DNA from 2 places in the Dehalobacter restrictus DSM 9455 genome. Region 1 is predicted to be linked to the other one. Evidence: riboswitches for the same ligand, from Rfam matches in the RefSeq annotation. Region 1 holds a riboswitch; the other holds the start of a gene.

What was found. A riboswitch is a leader RNA that binds a small molecule or an ion and turns the genes downstream of it on or off. The one in region 1 is predicted to bind thiamine pyrophosphate.
Region 2: another riboswitch for thiamine pyrophosphate. It lies ahead of DEHRE_RS05875 (thiamine-binding protein); the one in region 1 lies ahead of thiD (bifunctional hydroxymethylpyrimidine kinase/phosphomethylpyrimidine kinase).

The regions. Positions count from the first base shown of each region.
Region 1 covers NZ_CP007033.1:155,721-166,705, reverse strand. Annotated here, with positions in the region: gene DEHRE_RS00815 (DUF3102 domain-containing protein) at 1-357, shown strand, start outside; gene thiE (thiamine phosphate synthase) at 659-1,327, opposite strand; gene thiM (hydroxyethylthiazole kinase) at 1,320-2,135, opposite strand; gene cytX (putative hydroxymethylpyrimidine transporter CytX) at 2,111-3,343, opposite strand; gene thiD (bifunctional hydroxymethylpyrimidine kinase/phosphomethylpyrimidine kinase) at 3,336-4,142, opposite strand; TPP riboswitch at 4,261-4,376, opposite strand; gene DEHRE_RS00790 (putative DNA modification/repair radical SAM protein) at 4,576-5,802, shown strand; gene DEHRE_RS00785 (TIGR03915 family putative DNA repair protein) at 5,882-6,625, shown strand; gene DEHRE_RS00780 (M48 family metallopeptidase) at 6,628-7,356, opposite strand; gene glpK (glycerol kinase GlpK) at 7,513-9,006, opposite strand; gene DEHRE_RS15135 (class I SAM-dependent methyltransferase) at 9,181-9,348, shown strand; gene DEHRE_RS15130 (protein-L-isoaspartate O-methyltransferase family protein) at 9,345-9,680, shown strand; gene queF (preQ(1) synthase) at 9,664-10,128, opposite strand; gene DEHRE_RS00760 (VUT family protein) at 10,109-10,657, opposite strand; gene DEHRE_RS00755 (GntR family transcriptional regulator) at 10,827-10,985, opposite strand, start outside.
Region 2 covers NZ_CP007033.1:1,216,692-1,227,676, reverse strand. Annotated here, with positions in the region: gene DEHRE_RS05900 (YigZ family protein) at 1-477, opposite strand, end outside; partial or broken gene DEHRE_RS05895 (uroporphyrinogen decarboxylase family protein) at 861-1,040, opposite strand; gene DEHRE_RS05890 (cobalamin B12-binding domain-containing protein) at 1,062-1,700, opposite strand; gene DEHRE_RS05885 (CBS domain-containing protein) at 2,096-2,518, opposite strand; gene DEHRE_RS05880 (demethylmenaquinone methyltransferase) at 2,759-3,478, opposite strand; TPP riboswitch at 3,665-3,771, shown strand; gene DEHRE_RS05875 (thiamine-binding protein) at 3,887-4,174, shown strand; gene DEHRE_RS05870 (ABC transporter permease) at 4,191-4,988, shown strand; gene DEHRE_RS05865 (ABC transporter substrate-binding protein) at 5,073-6,086, shown strand; gene DEHRE_RS05860 (ABC transporter ATP-binding protein) at 6,102-6,851, shown strand; gene DEHRE_RS05855 (late competence development ComFB family protein) at 6,980-7,267, shown strand; gene DEHRE_RS05850 (DEAD/DEAH box helicase) at 7,407-9,662, shown strand; gene DEHRE_RS05845 (IS1182 family transposase) at 9,835-10,985, opposite strand, start outside.

The sequences.
Region 1 (10,985 bases):
CAAGCGAACGCCGTATTAGATAAAAACGCCCAGGAATTGTTTACGGCCAAGAGCCGGCTAGAACGAAAAGCCGAAAACCTGCAGAACGAGGTAACCTCCATCAAAAAAACAACCGCTTATAAATCCCTGAACTCCCTGCGCAAGAACTTGAGCAGTGCGTCGACCAAGGTACGCGCCAACAATATCGCCTTTCTCTACGGGGAACTGGACCGGGTGATCAAAGAACTGTGGTTCCAGCTCGATAAGATCAAACAAAGCGACCCGGACACCTTCGTTGCCTATAAGGATAAAGTCTATGAGTTTCTGATTCAGCGGGCGCGGGATGAGATATGGGCAAAGGATATTCCGGAACTGTAAATAAAAATCCTGTTGTGAAGAATCCCGTTGTCACGACCGAACAGCGGGATTCTTCTCTAATTGAATACTACTTTTGTTGGTGGCTTTAGTACTGATTGAAACGCGACGTAAAAAGTCATCAAGCTGATGTGCATCTCAGGTCAAACTGGAATGGGGATTACATTGCATAGCACATAATATGCGAAAAATGGTGGTATGTAAGGGGTAATATGCCCCTTTTTTTATTCTTCTGCTTTGCTGTTACTGCAATGCGGCATAAATGGTCAATATTATATCAAAATAGCAAAGAAGCTGTGTGAAACTATTTAAGTTTCAGCACAGCCCCTTTCGTATAATTAGTCTGTTTTTGATATGATTTTTTTAATTCCCGTGCTGCCTGTTCAATGTCTTGCGCCGCTAGGATAGCAGAAACTACGGATATTCCGTCAATCCCGGTTTCCATCGTACGCACAGCATTTTCCTTCTTAATCCCGCCAATCGCTACGACAGGGATTGAGACGGCTTTTTTTATCTTCTCCAGCACTGCCAGCGAAACAAGTTTGGCATCGATCTTCGTTCCTGTTGCATACATTGCCCCTACTCCAAGATAGTCCGCTCCCTCTTTTTCCGCTTGAATGGCTTCTGCAACATTACTGACTGATATCCCAATGATTTTATCTTGTCCAATGTGTTTTCTGGCTACCGCAATCGGCAGATCTTCCTGTCCCAGATGCAGACCATCAGCATCGATGGCTAAGGCAATATCCAGACGATCGTTAATAATCAACGGAACATTGTAACGGGAAGTCAGGCTTTTCAATTTCTCGGCCATTTCATAAAATTCCCGGGACGGGGCGATTTTCTCCCGAAGCTGAACAAGAGAGACACCACCTTCAATTGCTTCCCGAACACAAACGATCAAATCCCGAACTCCGATATAGCTTCTATCAGTAACAAGATAAAGAGAGTAGTCCCATTTTAAGCTAGGCAAGCAATTTTATCCTCCCTTCTTTCCTTATCGTATCTTCACCCAGATTATAGACACTATCGAAAAGTCTCACCCTAAAAGTGCCTATTCCTTCCTTATCTTGCAATGTTCTTTGGGCTAGCTCTCCGGCAAGCCCCATCGTCATTACTCCCGCTGCGGCCGCTATAAAGGAATCTGCAACCACGCCGCAGTAGGTTCCGACCAGCGCTGTCGCCATACAGCCGGTACCTGTAACATGCGCCAGGATCGGATGACCATTTGCGATACTGCATACTGCTTTTCCATTTGTAATAATATCCGTTTTACCGGTAACAGCTGCTACACAGTTCATTCTAGCCGCTAAGTCTTTGGCAACTTCTACCCCGCCCGTTTCGTCCGTTACGGAATCGACTCCCTTGGTTTGAACGTTCAAGCCGTTTAAACACTTGATTTCGGACATATTTCCTCTGATTACGGCAAAATGAATTTCATTTAGCAGTGTTTGGGCAACCTTATTGCGATAGGGCGTAGCGCCTACACCTACAGGATCAAAAATAACAGGTATGTGTAATTGGTTGGCTCTCTTTCCTGCCTTGATCATGGAACCAACCGTTCTTTCACTCAAAGTGCCCATATTAATCACAAGGCTTGAAGCGATCGCCACCATATCTTCAACTTCACTGATATCGTCAGCCATCACCGGTGAGCCCCCGAGCGCGAGAATGATATTCGCGCAATCATTGACCGTAACATAATTGGTGATGTTGTGAACCAGCGGTCTTCGCTCTTTTAATTCTTTCAGAGCTTCTACACATTCTTTGATGATATCCATTTTCCGACAACCCCTTTACCTAAAATACAAAATATTGCTGTTATCACCATTACAGGCAGGGTACTTCCTAAGAAAAAACCGCTCGCCGCAAACTGCTGATAAAGTACAACGCCTATAACCCAGATCAGCATGTTTAGCCAATTGATAGCCTGATCTTCCTTGATCTCCTTTTTTCTGAAGATATAATACTCCGTTAAAAGAATTGCGAAAAGCGGAGCAAAAACGGAACCTATGGCATAAAGAAAGTTCTCATACTGTTCCATGGGCACAATGACGGCAAGTACAGTTCCGATAAATGTCATGACCAGACCAGCTATTTTATCATTTGCTTTCGGCCAGATATTCAGATAACTGACTCCCGCTGAATAAGCATCAAGAAAGGTCGTCGTCACCGTAGATAAAACCACAATTCCCATTGCTGCAATTCCAAGATTGGCAGATAGGAGAATTGCCGAAATATCAGAATTCCCGGCAACAATAGCCGCTCCCAGTCCGATGACATACATCCAGCTGCTCCCGACAAAATAGCCGCCGGCACTCCCCCAAAAAGCTCCCTTGCGGCTCTTTGAATAACGGGTATAATCTGAAATCAGTGGTAACCAGGATAGCGGCATAATTACGCTAAGTTCTACTGCTGCACCAAAGGAAAGCTCTCCATCTGGAATCTGGACAGCTAAACCAGGATTTTTGAAGACAATCGTGCTTAAGACAATTGTCAGAATGAATAGCAGTCCTACGGCCAGAGCATTCACTTTGTTAAGCTTTTTTATCCCGACCCCAATCCAGAGACAAATTAGTAAACCGATAAAAATGCTCCATAATAGCTGGTTATTAAAGCCCCAGAGAATCTTGCTGATTTCATTGACTGAACGAGCGCCCACAATAATCATCACAGCCGTCCAGCCAAGAAGCTGCAAAATATTTAGAACTGAAAAACCATAAGACCCGTATTTTCCAAAAGAAATTCGGGTAGATTCTATGGCCGAAATTCTTTTTTCTGCACCGATTATTCCGGTGAGACCTAGAATAACAACGCCAAGCAAATGCCCCAGCAGAATAGCCTGAACACCTTTGCTGAAACCAAGGGGAGCAATTAATGCCCCGGTATAGATTTCAGCAATAGAAACTGCTGCCCCAAACCAGAGGATAAAATGGCTGAAAGAAGGAACCCCTTGTGTTTTATTATCAGGTATTTTAGAATCACTCATCCATCATTCCCGCTTTCTTATAAATTTCGTAAAAATGGTGCGTTGGGCCTACCCCTTTACCTATTTCCAACGAATGCTCTATCGCCATCGTAATATATTTTTTACTTGCTTCTACGGCCCTGGTCATTTCCATGTCCTTGGCCAGGTTTGCAGCAATAGAAGCCGAAAGGGTACAACCGGTGCCATGGGTATTTTTCGTATTCAGCCTTGGCGCTTTAAATTCAGAAAATACTTTTCCATCAAACAGAATATCCGTCGCCGTTCCCTCCAAGTGTCCACCTTTTAGCAAGACACAGGCGGGTCCCAAGGATAAAATTATTTTTGCTGCTTCCTTCACATCCCGAAGATTTAGGATCGGCCTTCCTGTAATTGTCTCAGCCTCAGGAATATTCGGAGTAACGATGGTCGCAAGCGGCAGTAGGTTTGTAATCAAAGCCTTTCTGGCATCTTCCTTCAGTAAAGGATATCCGCTTTTCGAAATCATCACCGGATCAAGTACAATCCTTTTGACGTTATGCTCAATTAATCTATCCCGAATCGTTTCTATAGTCTCGCTTACCGATACCATCCCGATTTTCAATGCATCTACTTCAATGTCTTCAAAAATTGCATCGATTTGTTTCCCGATAATCTCCGGCTTAATATCCTGCACAGCAATAACCCCTTGGGTATTCTGTGCTGTCACAGCAGTTATCACACTCATTCCATAAACCCCATGTGCAGCAAAAGTCTTCAAATCAGCCTGAATTCCTGCTCCACCACAAGTGTCACTGCCTGCAATTGTTAATACTTTTTTCATAGGATACCTTCTTTCTCGATTTCTGAGCAGAAAAACGAAAAACACAAATCGGAAAAAGATTTGTGTTTTGTCTGCTTAAAAACATTGCAGTACGTACTATACGTACGTCTAACATCTCATGTATTCCAAAACTTCTTCCCTCCGCCAGCATTACCTGGATCAGGTTATAGGAGTCAAAGACATCATTGGGTCTTTATCTCAGCCGGCCTCGATCCGGCACCCCTGAAATTAAGTTATTTAATTTTGAGCTGGTAAGATTAGAATAATTGAACCTAGTATAGTATTTTCTGAAATAGATTTCAAGTCGATCTTTTTTTTTATTTTTTGTTCTTATTTTTGTCTTATCTATCTCCGAACCCGTATTATGCAGAATTATCGAACATATGTTTGCATTTCTGTTCTGTTTCTGCTAAAATTTATTGGGGTGATGAGCATGAGTACCCTGGAAAGACTTGCAGTCCTCGCCGATGGAGCCAAGTATGATGTTTCCTGTGCTTCAAGCGGGGTAAATAAACAAAATAAAGGCGGTATCGGCAATTCCAAATCATTTGGCATCTGCCATACCTGGTCTGCCGACGGCCGCTGTGTTTCACTCTTAAAACTTCTTCTGACCAACTACTGTATTTATAACTGTCATTATTGCATTAACCGTAATCAAAATGATATCCCGCGAGCCAGTTTCACGCCAAGGGAAGTTGCCGACCTGACGATTCAATTCTACAGGCGAAATTATATTGAAGGTCTTTTTTTGAGCTCGGGGATTGAGCGCAGTCCAAATCATACCATGGAAAGGATTTATCAGGTTCTTGACATTCTGAGGCATGAATATCACTTTTACGGATATATACACGTCAAAGTGATTCCCGGCGCCGATCCGGCGCTGGTCAACAAGACCGGATTACTCGCCGACAGGATGAGCATTAATATTGAACAGCCTACAGAGCAGAGCCTCAAACTCCTGGCGCCGCAAAAGACACTGCCCGTCCTATTTGCGCCGATGAATCAAATTAATAATCAAATGACGCAAAACGCTTCCGAAAGAAAGATCTTCCGACACGTCCAAAAATTTGTTCCGGCAGGACAGTCGACCCAGATGATTGTCGGGGCAAGCAAAGACAGTGACCTTTCCATTATTAAAGCCACAGAAACCCTTTACAACCGTTTTCAGTTGAAAAGAGTCTATTACTCGGCCTATGTTCCCGTTAATGAGGGCCCAAATCTTCCTGCTCTTTCCACTTCTCCGCCTTTGCTTAGAGAACACCGGCTCTATCAGGCGGACTGGCTGCTGAGATTTTACAGCTTTAAAGCGGATGAAATCGTCAATGAACAAAGTCCGTTTTTGGATACCGATTTTGATCCCAAAATTTCCTGGGCGCTTCGAAACATGCAGTTATTTCCTCTAGAAATCAACCAAGCCTCTTATGAAGAGCTGCTTCGAATTCCTGGCGTAGGCGTGACTTCCGCCCAGAGAATCATCCTGCAGCGCAGGCTGGGTAATATTTCTTATAATCATCTTAAAAAAATGGGTGTGGTTCTTAAGCGCGCTAAATATTTTATTACGTGTCAGGGCTGTTATTACGGAGGCATCCCTGCAGAAAGTGCCTTGGTGCGCCAGGCCCTGGCACCTGTAGCCAAACCCGTTCAGCTATGTTTGTTCTGATTTATCCTGTAAACATAGATGATCATTTTAGGGTTGACAAGGTTCTAGGAATCTTCCGAAGAATGAGGGACTGTTGAAAATGGATTATTTATATGACGGAAGCTTTGACGGTCTGCTGACTTCAATATATTACAGCTATTATGAACAAAGAGCCCAGGGAATCTATCCTGAGGCTTCGTATCAGTTCAATATGTTCACGCCATCTACCGTTATCCAAAGTGATCCTGTGCTTGCTGCCAGGGTTTATGATGCGATAGACAGAAAAATTTCTGTCTACTCCTTAATGCAGATCTATTATGTATACCTCTCGAACAATACCGCTAAAGAAAACCTTATCTTAAAATACCTTCAGCTGGGCTTTCAGTTAGGTCCGAAAATTGACAGCATTCATTCTCATCCCGAGGTATTGCCGATCCGGCAAACAGCCAAGAAAGTATCTTTTGAAGCAGAGCGCTTTTTGGGGCTACTTCGCTTTACGGATACCCGCAGTTATCTTTATTCGGCCCTGGAGCCGGATCATAATATATTAATTCTTCTGGCCGACCATTTTGCCGACAGGCTAGCAGGCGAACGTTTCATTATTCATGACAAAAAAAGAAGCCTTGCGATCATCTGCAATAAAAAAGACTGGTACCTTTCCGATTTTTCCGAGGAAGCAGCCATTCCTGATTCAGAGACAGAACAATTATACCAGGAGCTCTGGGCTAAATATTTTACCCGTATCAGCATTGAAAACCGCAAAAATAAAAAGCTCCAATCCCATTTTATCCCCCAGCGCTATCGTCATAACCTGGTGGAATTTCGAAAATCGGAGCTGCTTTAATCTCATCCGTCCATCAATTCATTACAATGTTCTTTCAGCCAGCTTTTCCACTTCTTATAGTCCGGCAGAATTTGTTCCACGAATGCCCAAAATTCCTTGGAATGGTTCATGTACTTAAGATGGGCCAATTCATGAATAATCACATAAGCCGCAACCTGGTTCGGTGCCATGATAATGCGCCAATTTAAGTTGATGTATCCTTTGCTTGAACAGCTTCCCCATTTTGTTTTTTGATCCTTAATTCTAAGTTTTTGGTAGGTAATATCCAGCTGTCTGGCATAATATTCGACCTGTTCAGGAAGAAGCTTTTGGGCCTGCCGGATATACCATTCTTCCAGTATCTTTTTGGTTGATTGACTTTTCTTCTCTTTTGATAACCCCGGTGGAATGGTTACAACGATCCTGCTTCCAATAAACGATGCTGAGGAGCTTCCGGGTCCGGCCTTTTCCTCGATCAGCAGAGGATAATGCCTGCCCCTGTACAGTAGTTTTTCACCTGAAACATATTCCTTCGCAGCAGTTTCACCTGCTGCTGAATTTTGTTTTTCGATGTGCTTTAATATCAGGTCTTTATTGTTTTCCAGATATCGTCTGGCCTGGGTAAAAGTAATTTCGGCAGGAACAGAAACCTTTAACTTCTGATGTTTGATGGTAACAATCAATCTTTTTGCTTTGCTGCTTTTTCGAAGCTCATATTCAATTTGCCTTTTGCCTATACGAAGGTATTCCATTTTGCCTTCCACTTTACTCCCGAAAATAATGATATTGCCCTGTGCAAAAAATCAAGCAAGACTATTTTACTACGACTAAGGGGAAAAAAGAAACCTTTACGCCAATAAATATTATCTGAACATATCTGTTATTTGTATTTTCCGTTCATAATCCCATCATACGGTCCGATAGGTTGCCTGACTGACTGCCGCTTTCCACCCACTGAGGTATTGCTGACGCTCAGATTCGGTGATGTTCGAATCAGAAATAAAACGCCCTTTACTGAGGCATTTCAGCTCTTCTTTGTCCTTCCAGTATCCGGCTGCCAAACCTGCCAGATATGCTGCTCCCAAAGCCGTAACCTCACAAATTTCTGACCGTTCAACCGGAATACCGCTGAGATCCGCCTGAAACTGCAGCAGGAAATTATTATCGGCTGCACCGCCGTCTACTTTCAAGGCCTTAAGACGGATACCGGTATCCTTAGCCATTAACGCAAGAACATCATTCGTCTGATAAGCAATGCTTTCCAGCGCGGCTCTTACAAGGTGGAAGCGGTTTGCTCCCCGGGTAAGTCCGGTCACTATGCCGCGGGCATGCATATCCCAGTATGGTGCGCCGAGTCCGACGAAGGCCGGAACAATATAGACACCGTTCGTATCTTTGACCTGAGTTGCATAATACTCGCTTTCGGCAGAAGTTTTCAGCAATCCAAGTTCATCACGAAGCCACTGAATGACTGCTCCACCAATAAATACACTGCCTTCCAGCGCATATTCCACCCCGTTGTCAATTCCCCAGGCAATTGTTGTCAGCAATTTATTTTGAGACCGGATCATATTTTTACCGGTATTCATTAGGATAAAACAACCCGTACCATAGGTATTTTTAACCATTCCTTCTGTAAAGCAGGCCTGCCCAAAAAGTGCGGCCTGCTGATCACCGGCTATACCAGCTATCGGTATTTCAGCGCCAAATATCGAAGAATCTGTTACCCCGCAGCAGAGGCTGCTCGGACAGACTTCCGGCAGCAGTGATCTGGGGATATTCAGATAAGATAATATTTTGTCATCCCACGCTAGTTCCCTGATATTATAGAGCATGGTCCGGGAGGCATTGCTATAATCCGTGATATGCAGCCGGCCTTTGGTAAGATTCCAGACGAGCCAGCTGTCAATTGTGCCAAAAAGCAAATCCCCTTTTTCAGCCATCGCCTGTCCATCCGGAATATGATCGAGGATCCAGCGGATTTTCGTTCCGGAAAAATAAGCATCCGCAACAAGGCCGGTCGCATCTGAAATATACTCGTTTAAGGTACTGTTCAATATCTGCTCGCAAAGTTCCGTCGTTCTGCGGCATTGCCAGACAATCGCATGATAGACAGGTTTGCCGGTAAAACGGTTCCAAACCACAGTCGTCTCCCTTTGATTTGCTATCCCTAGCCCAACAATATCATCCGGATTTATGTCCGTCTGATCCAGAACCTCTCTGATAGCAGCCAGCTGGGTGTCCCAGATTTCCAAAGGATCATGTTCAACCCACCCCGGGAACGGATAGATCTGAGCAAACTCTTTTTGGGCTTTGCCTACGATCATTCCTTCATGGTTAAAAATGACAGCCCGTGAGCTTGTCGTCCCCTGATCGAGCGCAATAATATATTTTTGGACCATCTATGTTCCTCCATTAACCAGTTCAATGAGCCAAAGCCCGAATACTTTCCGTAAATAATTTTATTATACTATAATTATGAGAAAACAGGCCAAAATAATTCCAATCAGTACCCGATTAAGCTGAATAGATGAACACGGCCACCGAAATTATCAGAGGAAAGAAGTGATCAGACTATGCAAAACTGGCAGGAAAAAGCAGCTATACTTGTTGATGAGTATGTAGCTCCTCAAGGAGTTCATGGCAAACGCATCCTGGACGCCATTAAAAAAATCCCCAGGCATTTGTTTATCCCTGAAGATTTATGGTCCTACAGTTATGATGATGAACCGCTTCCGAGCTGAACTATCCGATCTGCAGTATCATTGCTGACGGCCGAAACGGTTATGAACCAAATGCACCATACCGGGGAATCATCGTAACGGCAGCGGCACCGGTCATTGAACCTTGCTGGCTTGAGCAACTCGATGTCGGCGGAAGAATCGTTGTCCCACTTGAAGCCGGCGAAGGGCTAGCCTGTCAGCGTTTGCTGGTCAGACAAAAGACCAGTACAAATCTGGAAGGCTATATTGACAGCTGGGATGACTACTGCCGCTTTGTACCGCTGCTCTCTGGGACAGCAGCGGGGACAAAAGAAGCGCTCCCATGTCCTCACTCGTCTATTTCCCGTACTTAAGCAGCCTCTTCACGGCAAATTCTACCCATTTGCTGTCCGGCTGTCCATAATTGCTGTAAGGATGAATGGAAATCCCTCCTCTGGGGCTGAATTCTCCTATAACCTCGATGTATCTGGGTTCAAGCAGCCGGATCAGGTCTTTCATGATGATGTTGACAACATCTTCGTGAAAACCTCCATGGTTGCGGAAACTAAAAAGATATAGCTTCAACGATTTGCTTTCTACCAATTTCTGATCCGGGATATAATTGATAATCATCGTTCCAAAATCCGGTTGGCCGGTAATCGGACACAAGCTGGTAAATTCAGGGCAATTTAAGCGGACAAAATAATTATTATCGGGATACTTGTTTGCAAAACTCTCCAGTATGTCCGAATCATAATCAAAAACATAGCGTGTTTGTCCCGATCCCAGAAGTGACAGGCCCTCAGTTTCCTTGTTTTTCATTTACGGTAACCTCCCAGTGGTTCTTAATCATAAACAGAATGCTTATTCCGAGCACTTGCATCAGACTCTTAACAGCAAACTGCCCCAGTACTGCATTCGGCACAAAATCCCAGGTCAGAATGCCTGAAATAAGCGGGGACAGACCAATTAATATAAAGACTACACTATCGAGAAAACTGCTGACAATCCCGCTCGCAAACACTTTACGCAGGAAAGAGCCTTTAAGCCTCGTATAAATTTCCGTGTCTGCCGATTCCGAGATCAAAAAGGAAATGGCTGAAGCCAAAGTAATGGTCAAAGTATCTCCAAGAAGTTTGGAGGAAACAGCCGATAGGACAAGAGCCGTGGTAATCGCCAGATAAGCAGTTTTTCGCCCGTACTTGCGCTGGATAATGTCCCTAAGTACCAGCGTCACCCCTATCAGCCAGCTTCCGTAAGGAATTAAAAACGGTCCTACCTGCAAAGGTGCCAGCGCTGCAGTAATGATATTCGCAATAATGATGGCAGCTAAATAAAGAATAAGCAACATTATTTTTCTCCTAATAATAAATAATGATCCAAAAGTGTGCCACCCCTTGCCGTCCATGGATGTTAAAATAAAAAGGGCATGTAACTGCCCTAAAACTACCAGACGATAGCTTCCCTAGTTTTGTTTAGAGACAGGATGGATGACGAACTGTCTTATTATGTTAAATGGTCTATTCCATATCGGTAAACGGCCAGGATGCGGATAGCTTGCAGCTGTCTCCTCGATAATAAGTAATACCCAGCCCGATTGGCTTATCCTGTGTATTAAACAGTCTTTGCTCAACAACCAAAAGTGGGAGGGCATTGTACAGGGACAGGTATTTTGATAT
Region 2 (10,985 bases), 1.1 Mb from region 1:
GCTTTCCATGCCCTTTTGCTTCAGGCCGTACCGGATCTGTTCAAACCAGGAGTACGGAATCCGGAGTACATAGATCCGGTGCGGAACGAGCTGGACAATCGCTGTGTTCTCCAATGCAAGGCGGGCTGTCCCGCCATAGGCTCTTGTAAGTCCACCGGTACCAAGCAGGATACCGCCAAAATAACGCACAACAATGATCTGGATGTTCCAGAGCTGCCGGTGCTGGAGCAGTTCCATGACCGGTCTTCCCCCTGTACCCTGCGGTTCGCCGTCATCCGAGGCTTTCTCAATCCTGCCTTCGTGAATACGGTAAGCGTATACATAATGACGGGCATTAGGAAGGACTTCCCGGATTTCCTTCATATTTTTTTCGGCTTCGGCCGTGCCTTCGATATATTTAACCAAAGCGATAAACCTTGATTTTTCAACGACTTGTTCGGCCTCTGTCTCTCTCTCGATTGTTTTAAATGCTTCCACTTTTCGTCCCCACCATTAACTTAATTATAGTTTTAGCCAGTACCTATATTCTAAATATAACATAGATTTCAACTTATATCCTTTAACCCTTCTTATATTTGACTTTTTCACACTATAACCGAACACAAAAAAGCCAGGATTTTCTCCTGGCTGATAGTTGCTTCTATATTTTTCCCTGCCAGTAGGCACTGGTAAACTACTTCCGGCAGTACGGATATTTGTTTAAAAGAGTGCCAGGAAAGTTACATAGGCTAGGCAAAACTCATTTCCTGTCCAATATCCCAATTCATTCCCATCGCGGGGTCCTTGTCTGCGAGTTCCGGAGCTCTTTAACGATATCACTCCAAGAAATCAACAATTGTTCTTCCATCGTGAAACACCTCCTATTTATAAATACCATACTCCATGACAAATTCATTTACGGCGATGATGTTTTCCGCCTTGCCATCCGCTGGTGCAAGAAGCTCCTTATCGGTGCCAAAAATGTATCCTCCGCCTGCCATACCATCGATTAATTCTTTCGCTTTGGCAATACATTCTTCCTTGGTCCGCTCTTGATAGAGGTTCATAGCTTCACTTATTGATCAACCCACCCATCTCTGGCATATTTTTACACCTTCAGCTGCGTTTGTCGAAAAGGCATCGGCACCTATACTTTTACATACATTCTCATTAACGGGTACTCCGCCGATAATCACCTTAACTGAATTTCTAAGGCCTGCTTCATTAAGCGCATTAACTGTTTCTTTCTTACTATCCAGCGCCAAAGTCAGTACGCCGCTTAATCCTATAATATCAGGGTTAACCTCTTTTACCTTGTCCACGATCTGGTTAACCGGAACATTGATCCCCAGGTCGATCACCTCAAAACTCGCGGCTTCAGCCACGGATCTGAAAATATTTTTGCCTATGTCATGAATATCTCCAAAGACTGTAGCTAAAACAATCTTTCCGCCTTTTGCTGAGGAACCTGCACTTAAAGCCGGTTTGAGCTTGTCCATTACACTTTGCAACACTTCCCCGGCGAAGACCAAATCTCCAATAAAGTACTCGCCCGAATCATAGCGTTCACCTACGAGTGTCATACCTTGCTGACAAGCTTTAACAACTTCTTGAGCTTCTGCGGCATTGTCGTCTTTACTTAGTACTTCATCAATGGCCTTGTTTAGCACGTCTTCGTCCAAATCGGACATCGCTTGAGTCAGGACTTTCAAATCCACCACTTCAGATCATCCTCCATAAAAATTTGTGTATACAAGCAACTATACCAAATATACATTTTTTTAAATTTAGTATGAAATGATTTTTAGAAATTTTATGTTCAAATATATCCGGATCATTGATTGCATCTTTAGAACTGCTTTAGCTGTAACATTACACAATCTTTTATGGTACATGTATCTCAATTCATACTTTTGGATTTTGTCTGACAGTATCTATTTATTGAATTTCCACCACATCGTAACTGCCTGAGAAAATTGCAGCACCAAACCATAAAAAAGAGCCGCTTAAAAATGATATTTTGTTTTCACTCATAAAACCTCCATAAAATATGTAATGGGATATGCCATTGTAAAGCATATCCCATTTATGATTGAAGTATCTTTCCTATCTGGCATTAATGGCTGATGCCTCGCGATATCCCGTTTAAAGCCTCTCCAGCCTCATTGATATGAATATTTTCAATCGCGAGGTCACCTAACGCAATGACCCCAATAATTTGCCCCTTGTTCAGCACAGGAAGACGTTTTACCTGGTATTCAGCCATGGTTTCAGCAACAGTATCGATATCCTGCGTGCCATCGATACAGATTGGATCTACCGTCATGCACTGCTCGGCCGTCATCTGGTTGACATCCTTGTTCGAAGCGATGACCCTCAGAACAATATCCCGGTCTGTAATAATTCCCAATACTTTGCCGGCCTGAACGACCGGAACAGCACCAATATCTTTATCTCTCATAATTTTAGCGATATCCGTAACTTTGGCTGCTGGGTCCACCCAGCTTACATCTGTTGACATAATATCCATGACCCGCATATAAAAAACACCTCCGTTTTAATATTTCCACTAGTTTTTCACTGAAACCAATGAATTATGTCAGTAAATAATCCCTTTGTAAAACGTTGATTTTAATTAAAGAAAAATGATTATCTATACTATCTTTTGCTGTAAAAATAAAATTATCCTCGGTTGACCCGGGGATAATTTTATTACGTTATTTACTGCTATTATTGTTGTTTATAATTGAATTCCTTATTTTTATTCTATTTGTTTGATTCATTTTGGTTTTCGGCCATACACGATCGCCACAACACCGCCGACAAGATTTTTATATCCCGTATCCTGAAGTCCGCATTCAGCAAAGATCAGGGTGAGCTGACGCTGAGATTCAAACTCACAGGCTGAATCATAAAGATACGTGTATTCTTTTTGTTTTCCGCCGTGGATTTTTCCCAGCCACGGGACGATCTTCTCAAAATACAGCCAGTAAAACTGTTTGAAAACCGGTATAGTCGGTTTTCCCATATCCAGAGATACAACCATCGAACCAGGTTTGACAACACGGATCATTTCCCGGATTCCGCGGCGCAGATCAGGAAGATTCCTGAGCCCCCAGCCAACGGTCGCTCCGTCAAAACTGTTGTCGGTAAAAGGCAAGCTCATCGCATTGCCCTGCAAAAGCTCAATACTCGCTTTGTAACGGTCATTTTCAATATTTTTCCGGCCCACAACCAGCATTTCCTCTGAAAAATCGACTCCGGTGACTCTGCCGGAATCCCCGACGGCGACGGCAATTTCTCTGGTAAGCTTGCCGGTTCCGCAGCACAGGTCAATCATCTTCATTCCGGGTTTAGCCTCGACAATCCTGACTGCTTTGGCCCGCCAGGCGTTATCCATCCCCATACTCATCAGGGAATTCATTAGATCATATTTCCCGGCAATCGCGTTAAACGTTTCCTTGACGTATTCTGATTTATCTTTGCCTGCAAAATCCATTTTCTCTCTCCTTGTACCATCTTGCCCAGTATATGGTCAGTACTATCATATGATAATTAGCCCAAATTGTCCAATTTAAGAACTATCTAGAATATCTCACCTGAGAAGCAAATGATCTGATGAAAAGCAAACAGTAATCTAAAACACTATTGCTAATGATTTTCAACTATGGTAGGATAAAACTAATTTAATAGTATGGGGAGCTGGGGATGCTGGCTGAGAGGGATATCACGTATCCGACCCTTAAAACTGATCTGGGTAATGCCAGCGTAGTAATAATAAAAAACTTTAATAACTGCGCTGCCTTTGCAGCGTTTTTTGTTTGTCGGTCATGGTTGATAAGCAGTGTCTTATTATTTACAAAGTCACGGACAGTAATCTATAAAATACGTGAAGGAGAAATGTATTTTGGCGAAGATAACAATGGCCTTTCAGGTCATTCCAAAAGTTGAGGAATCCAGAATCTATCCGGTTGTTGATGAAGCAATCAAAGTTGTCGCCCAAAGCGGCCTTCCCTACGAAGTCGGTCCGATGGAAACAGCACTTGAAGGAGAGCCTGATGAAATCTGGCAGGTCATCAAAGATGCTATGGAGGCTTGTATCAAAGCCGGGGCTTCCAGGGTAATGACCAATGTAAAAATTGACTATGTACCCCAGGGTTCCACGATCAATGAGAAAATTGCCAAGTACCGCTGAAAAGAAGGGATTCCCATTGCTGAAAAACAATAGCCGGAGATTCCGACCACCGGCTGTACTGCTGAGGTATGCCCCTGCCCTTTTCTTTTTGGTTGTGCTGCTGGCAGTCTGGCAGCTTACGGTAAATTACTTCAGCATCCCCCGCTGGCTTCTTCCCTCTCCTTCTCAGATCGGGAAAGCTCTCTGGAATACGAAGGACGTGATCTGGGGCCATACCAAAGCAACGATCATTGAGACGACGTTGGGCTTAGGGCTCGCTGTTGCTCTGGGCATGACGGTCAGCACACTAATGACGCTGTTTCCGCTGTCTCGGCGGGTGTTTTACCCATTTCTGATCATTTCCCAGACGATCCCCTTGATAGCGGTCGCACCGCTGCTGTTGCTCTGGCTGGGGTATGGGGTACTGCCTAAAATCTTGATTGTCGTTCTGGTCTGTTTTTTTCCGATCGCGATCAGTTTGCTTGAAGGCCTTGAATTAAGCGATTTAGATCTTCTGCATCTGCTGCAAAGCATGGGCGCATCCAAATGGCAGGTATTCTCCCTAATCCGTTGGCCTCACGCTATGCCGGCACTGTTTTCAGGCTTGAAAATTGCTGCTGCCTACAGTGTCATGACGGCTGTCATCAGTGAATGGCTTGGAGCAAGCCAAGGGCTCGGTGTCTATCTGCTGCGTTCTTCGAATAATTTCCTTACCGACAGAGTATTTGCAGCAATCATTGCAATCACTGCTCTCAGCTTCTTTTATTATGCAATCATTATTATTCTGACCAGGCTACTGCTTCCCTGGTATTCCCGATACAGACGGACAAGCTGACCCAGGGACGTATCTTTCGTCCCCGTAAACAAGGAGAAAAGATACGTTCCTTCGCCCCCCAAAAAATACAAGTGAGGTATAGAAATGAAAACGAAAAAGATATTGGTTACGTTTATTGTGCTCCTTCTGATTCTCACTGTGACTCTTTCGGGTTGCAGCAAACAGGCTGAACAGAACTCCGTCCAGAATAACCAGCCGGTTAAACTAACGCTTATGCTGGACTGGACACCGAATACGAATCATACCGGGCTATTTGTTGCTCAGGATAAAGGCTATTTCAAAGACCAGGGACTCGAAGTCAACATTGTCAACCCATCGAGCCAAGGAACACTCGAGCAGCTTGTTGCAACCGGAAAGGTAGATTTTGGTATCAGTGCACAGGAACAGGTTACATCTGCCCGCCTCAGTGACTTGCCACTTGTCTCTCTGGCAACTATCATTCAACACAACACCTCTGGTTTTGTCTCGCTGAGAAGCAAGAATATCCTGACAGCCAAGGATTTTGAAGGAAAAACATACGGCGGCTGGGGGTTGCCTTCGGAAACCGCGATCCTTACAGCGCTGATGCAAAAAGAAAATGCCGACTTCAGCAAAATCAACATGGTCAATATCGGGGAAACCGATCAGTTGGCCTCTTTGAATAGCAATATTGATCTGACCTGGATTTTCTATGGTTGGACAGGTATCCAGGCTGAAATCAGAGGACAGGAACTTAATATGATCTGGCTGAAAGATATCGACCCTGCCCTCGATTATTACACACCGGTCATTGTCTCGAACGAGGAAATGATTCAGAGTAACCCCGATACTGTCCGCAAAATGATGCAGGCAATCGGTGCCGGCTACGAATATGCAATTGGGAATCCGGAAGAATCAGCTGAAATCTTGATCAAATACGCTCCTGAATCCGATCCGGAAATGATCAAACGCAGTCAGGCCTGGCTGAGCCCGCAGTACAAAGCCGATGCGAAACAATGGGGTGTCCAGAAAGCAACTGTCTGGGAAAACTACAGCAAGTGGCTCTATGACAATAAGCTCGTCACCAAAATGATGGATTCATCCAAAGCTTTTACCAATGATTTTCTTCCGACCAGATAACGGAGGTCAGACGCCTTGACACTTGCCTTAAAAAACCTTTCGAAAACCTATATCGAAAACGGTCAATCCATGGAGATTTTCCGGGATTTGAATCTGACCATCGAGAGCGGTTCTTTCGTCTCCCTGATCGGGCCTTCCGGTTCCGGCAAGAGTACGCTGTGCAATCTTATCGCCGGTATTGAAAAGCCCGACCAGGGGCAAATCCTTCTCGATGACCAAGAAATCACCGGAATGCCAGGACATGTCGGCTACATGTTTCAAAAAGACCTGCTTCTTCCGTGGCGGACTCTTCGGGAAAATGTAACGCTGGGCTGCGATCTCAGACGCCAGGATAAAAAAATCTCTTCAGTCGAGGCCATCAAGGGTCTGGAACATTTCGGGCTGCTCGATTTTGCCGATTACTATCCTCATCAGCTTTCCGGCGGCATGAAACAGCGTGGCGCCCTGCTCCGAACCATCCTATTCGGACAGCCCACGCTGCTTTTGGATGAGCCTTTCGGGGCGCTTGATGCCCTGACCCGCAGAGAAATGCAGCTTTGGCTGCTGTCAATCTGGATTGAAACGAAGCATACCGTGCTCTTTATTACCCATGATATTGAAGAAGCAATTCTGCTGTCGGATAAAATTTTTGTACTCAGCAAATACCCGGCAGAAGTTGTCGAGATCATCGACGTTCCGTTTCCCCGGCCGCGTGATCCGGAACTGATTTTTTCTTCCGGGATATTGCCTTTGAAGACAAAACTGTTTCACTTGCTGGGAACTTGATATCCAAAGAACGTTTGAAGATGTTTCAATACCTGAAAAACTTTTTCGAAATCCCGCTGGGTTCTTTTACCCTTTGGCGCGATATGTTAAAATAGGGTAAGCATTTTTTCCCAGGGAGGATAAGACTAATGTATGAACTAAAAAATTTTAGTGAAGTCATCGTGAAGAAAACACTGGAAGATTATCTGCCCGTCGCCAATATCCCTTGCAAATGCGAACGGTGTCAGGCCGACATAATGGCTTTTGTACTGAACCGCTTCCCTCCAAGATATTATGTTTCCTTAAAAGGCGAAGTCATGACACACTTTGAATCACAAATGTTTCCGGACAAAGCCCGAGTTTTGGCAGAAGTCGTTGGTGCTGCCCAGATAGTTGCTGCTTTCCCGTCCCATCCGCTTGACCAGAAAGAAGAATAAACCCGCATGGGATTAATGACAGTTGCAAAGGCGCTTCAAATGATATGAGGCGTCTTTACTTTTTCCAATCCTGGATTTGATTATCGCTATTTACTCTGTTACAATGATTGCGACTTCAAAATAAAAGCAGGTGATCAGCGTGATTTCCGAGTATCAGGGACTAAAACTCGACCAATTCCAAATGGATGCGATTGAAGCAATCAATCACGGGCATTCCGTCATTGTCTCAGCCCCTACCGGGACAGGAAAAACAATGGTAGCAGATTATCTGGTCGAAAAATCAATTCGGGAAAGCAAACGGATTATTTATACAGCACCGATAAAAGCGTTAAGCAACCAGAAATTCAAAGATTTTTCCCACCAATTTGGCAGCGAGACCGTCGGGATCATGACCGGGGATGTTGTGATCAATCCTGGCGCTCCGCTGCTGATCATGACGACAGAGATCTTCCGCAACCAGGTCATCACCAATGACCCGGAACTGGAGCACGTTTCCTATATCATCTTTGATGAGATTCACTGGCTTAATGATGAGGACAGAGGTACAGTCTGGGAAGAATCCATCATTCTCGCTCCGCCAAATATTAAGATTCTGGGCTTAAGTGCCACAATTGCCAATGCCGTGGAACTGAAGGGCTGGATCGAGGCCATCCGCAAAGACACCGTTGTGTTGATCGAGGAACAGCAAAGGATCGTTCCTCTGGAATATTATTATTTTTGTCAGGACACCGGCATCATCGGCTATGATGACCTGATCAGGTTCTATTATCAGAAGCTTAAATCCACGGACAGAACCGATAATTCCCCGCTGTTTAAACCGACGTCACATCTTGACCTGATCAAAACTGTTGATAAACAATATCTTCCTACCCTCTATTTTGTATTCAGCAGAAAGCAATGCGCCGATAAAGCGCATGAACTGGCCAATATCAAAAACTATCTGTCGTCGGAACAAAGCAAAGAAGTGAAAAACATTTTTTTGGAGCATTTTGGTGCTGAAGATACTTGGTCCTCTTCCACGCGCAAGTTATTCAGGGTCTGCCGGAAAGGTATTGCCTATCACCATGCCGGGCTGCTGCCTTTGCAGAAATCCGTCGTAGAGGATCTTTTCCTGGCCAAGATGATCTCAGTTCTGTACTGTACCGAGACCTTCAGTGTCGGGATCAACTATCCTGTCAAGGCCGTCTGCTTTGATTCCCTAAACAAATACGACGGACGCAGTTTCAGGGCTCTGGCAAACCACGAATTTTTTCAGATGTCCGGCAGGGCCGGCCGACGCGGCATTGACGAGATCGGTTATTCCTTTGCGATTGTTGATTTGAATTACTTTGAAAAAGAACCGCCGGTAAAATTTGATATTGCCAAGTTAGAACCTCTGACCAGTCAGTTTCGGCTTTCCTATAATACAGTTTTGAATCTCCTGGCAACATTATCGCCGGAGCAAATCGAAACCTATTTCAAAAAAAGTTTTGCTGCTCATTCCTATATCTTGACCGCACAAAAAACGGAAGAAGAGATTCGTCTTCTGTCCGAGCAATCAGCCCAAGCCAAAGAGAACCTTTGTGAGCATGTCGGGACCTATCGGTGTCCGCTGAATTACTACCCGAAAAAGAAAGAATTGGACAGGCTTCATAAAGCCTATGATAAATTGGACCCGCGACGCCGCAATAAGATTTTCGGGCGTCAGATGCACCGAAAAATCATGAAATGGGAGAAGATCCTTAAGACTGTTCCCCAGAAATGTACCAGAAAACAAAACGACAGCTGTAAATCCTTCGCCGGAAAGTGGATGAACCTCGAAAAAGAAATCACGGACCTCAAGAATCAATTGTTCTCAATGCCGGATTACAACACATTTAATTCCGAATTTGAAAGAAAAAAAGCCCTACTGCAGCAAATAGGCTATATCGGAAATGACAAGCTTTTGCCGCGGGGGGAGCTCGCCAGATATATTTATGTGCAGGAAATCCTGGTAACCGAGTTGATTTACTCAGGAATCATCGAACAGCTGGATGATGACCAGCTGACTGCGCTGATTTCCTGTATTGATTATGAAAGCAAACGTAATGAGTATTTCCAAAAGTTTGACCAGATTGATTTTAAGCCTGTCAGGGAAATCCTGAATTATATTCAGAGCATCTGCGGGCCTGACGCTGTGCGCTTTGAATCCAAGGCGGCCGTCCTTGCGTATCATTGGAGCAAAGGCGCCACATTAATCGAGCTTCAGCAGCTCTGCACCCTCGATGAAGGAGACATTATCGCGGTCTTAAGGCGAACCATCGATTTACTGCGCCAGATGCGGGAAGCCGTAACAGACCAGTCGTTAAGAGAACGCTTCAGCATCTGCATCAAGAAACTGGACAGAGATGAGGCTTCGATCCAAGAGTTAAATTAAGCTGCCTTGCCCTCTGTAGCCATCAAAAAGAGGAGCCGTTTTAGAGGCCACTGAAAAACACTTTGTTTTTCGCTTAAACCACACAACCAAAAAACCAGAAGATGAGATATATTGACTCATTCTCCTGGTTTTTCAATTCTTATATGTAATGGCTTAGTTTATCACTCTCTTTTTAACCCATTAAAGTTATAATTCTTTTTAAATTAACAGCAAATATTGTGGTCGCCGCTTGTAGCTGCATACCAAATATGCCTGAAGCAGATGCAACACCATACCCATGTCTATGTTTTAGCTCGCTGTTTTTTGCCTCAATTTTGTAACGTTCCTTTGACTTTTCTTTGAAATATTCGCTATCCTGAAATATGGCCTGTTCTTCATGCGTGTGGTGTTTTATCGTTACAGAATATGTTTTGGTTTTTGCCCCGTCTTTATAGCAGCCTGCTTTATAGGGGCAGATTTTGCATTTTTCCACGTCGAATAAGTAGGATTCTACCGTTCCTGTACCGTCTTTAGCATGTTTTTTAGGCCGGGTGCTTGTCTTTTTAAAGCTCATATGTCCAGCCTGACAAACATACATCTGACAATCTTTATTAAATTCAAATATATTGGGATTTATTCGGTTCGATTGTTGATGTGTCACTGTTTTACTCAGCTTAGAAACCAGATTGATGTTATTTTCTTTCGTATATACGATGTTATCTTTTTCGGAATAGGCTGCATCACCAATGATATCTGTAACTTCAATTCCTGCTTGTTCACTTTTTTCTACCAGGGCCTGAAGTTGTTTCCCGTCATGTTTTTCTCCTGATGTAACAACTGCGGCAGTTATGATCCGTTCTTCCGTCATGGCTAGATGAGTTTTATATCCGAAAAAGGCTGTATCCGCTGTTTTATGACCCATTTTGGCATCGGCATCCTTTGACATTAAGGCTAATTGTTCATGGTCATCCTCAACCACTTCTTTTAGCATATTTAGTTTTTCTCTTACAGCAGGGTAACCGGAAATGTGTTCTGCGTTTTCAATGACCGTTATTAGTTTTTGGCAATACGCTAGTTCATCTTCCAGTAAGCCATTATTAACTTTTGCCGGGAATTGCTCTTTCATCTTATCATCTATGGCATAGACGGCTTTGCGTAGCCTCTTAGAACATTCTATTAAATGCTCCCGAGGTGATTTTTGATTGTATCTTGCCTGGGTATGGGTAGAATCTACTATGATGGCTTTGCTTTTTATAATACCTTTTTCCAAAGCGATTCCAACTGTTTTTTGGATCAATAGATCCAGCAGGTTTGTATCTTTGAGCCGTAGCTTTCTGAACTTGG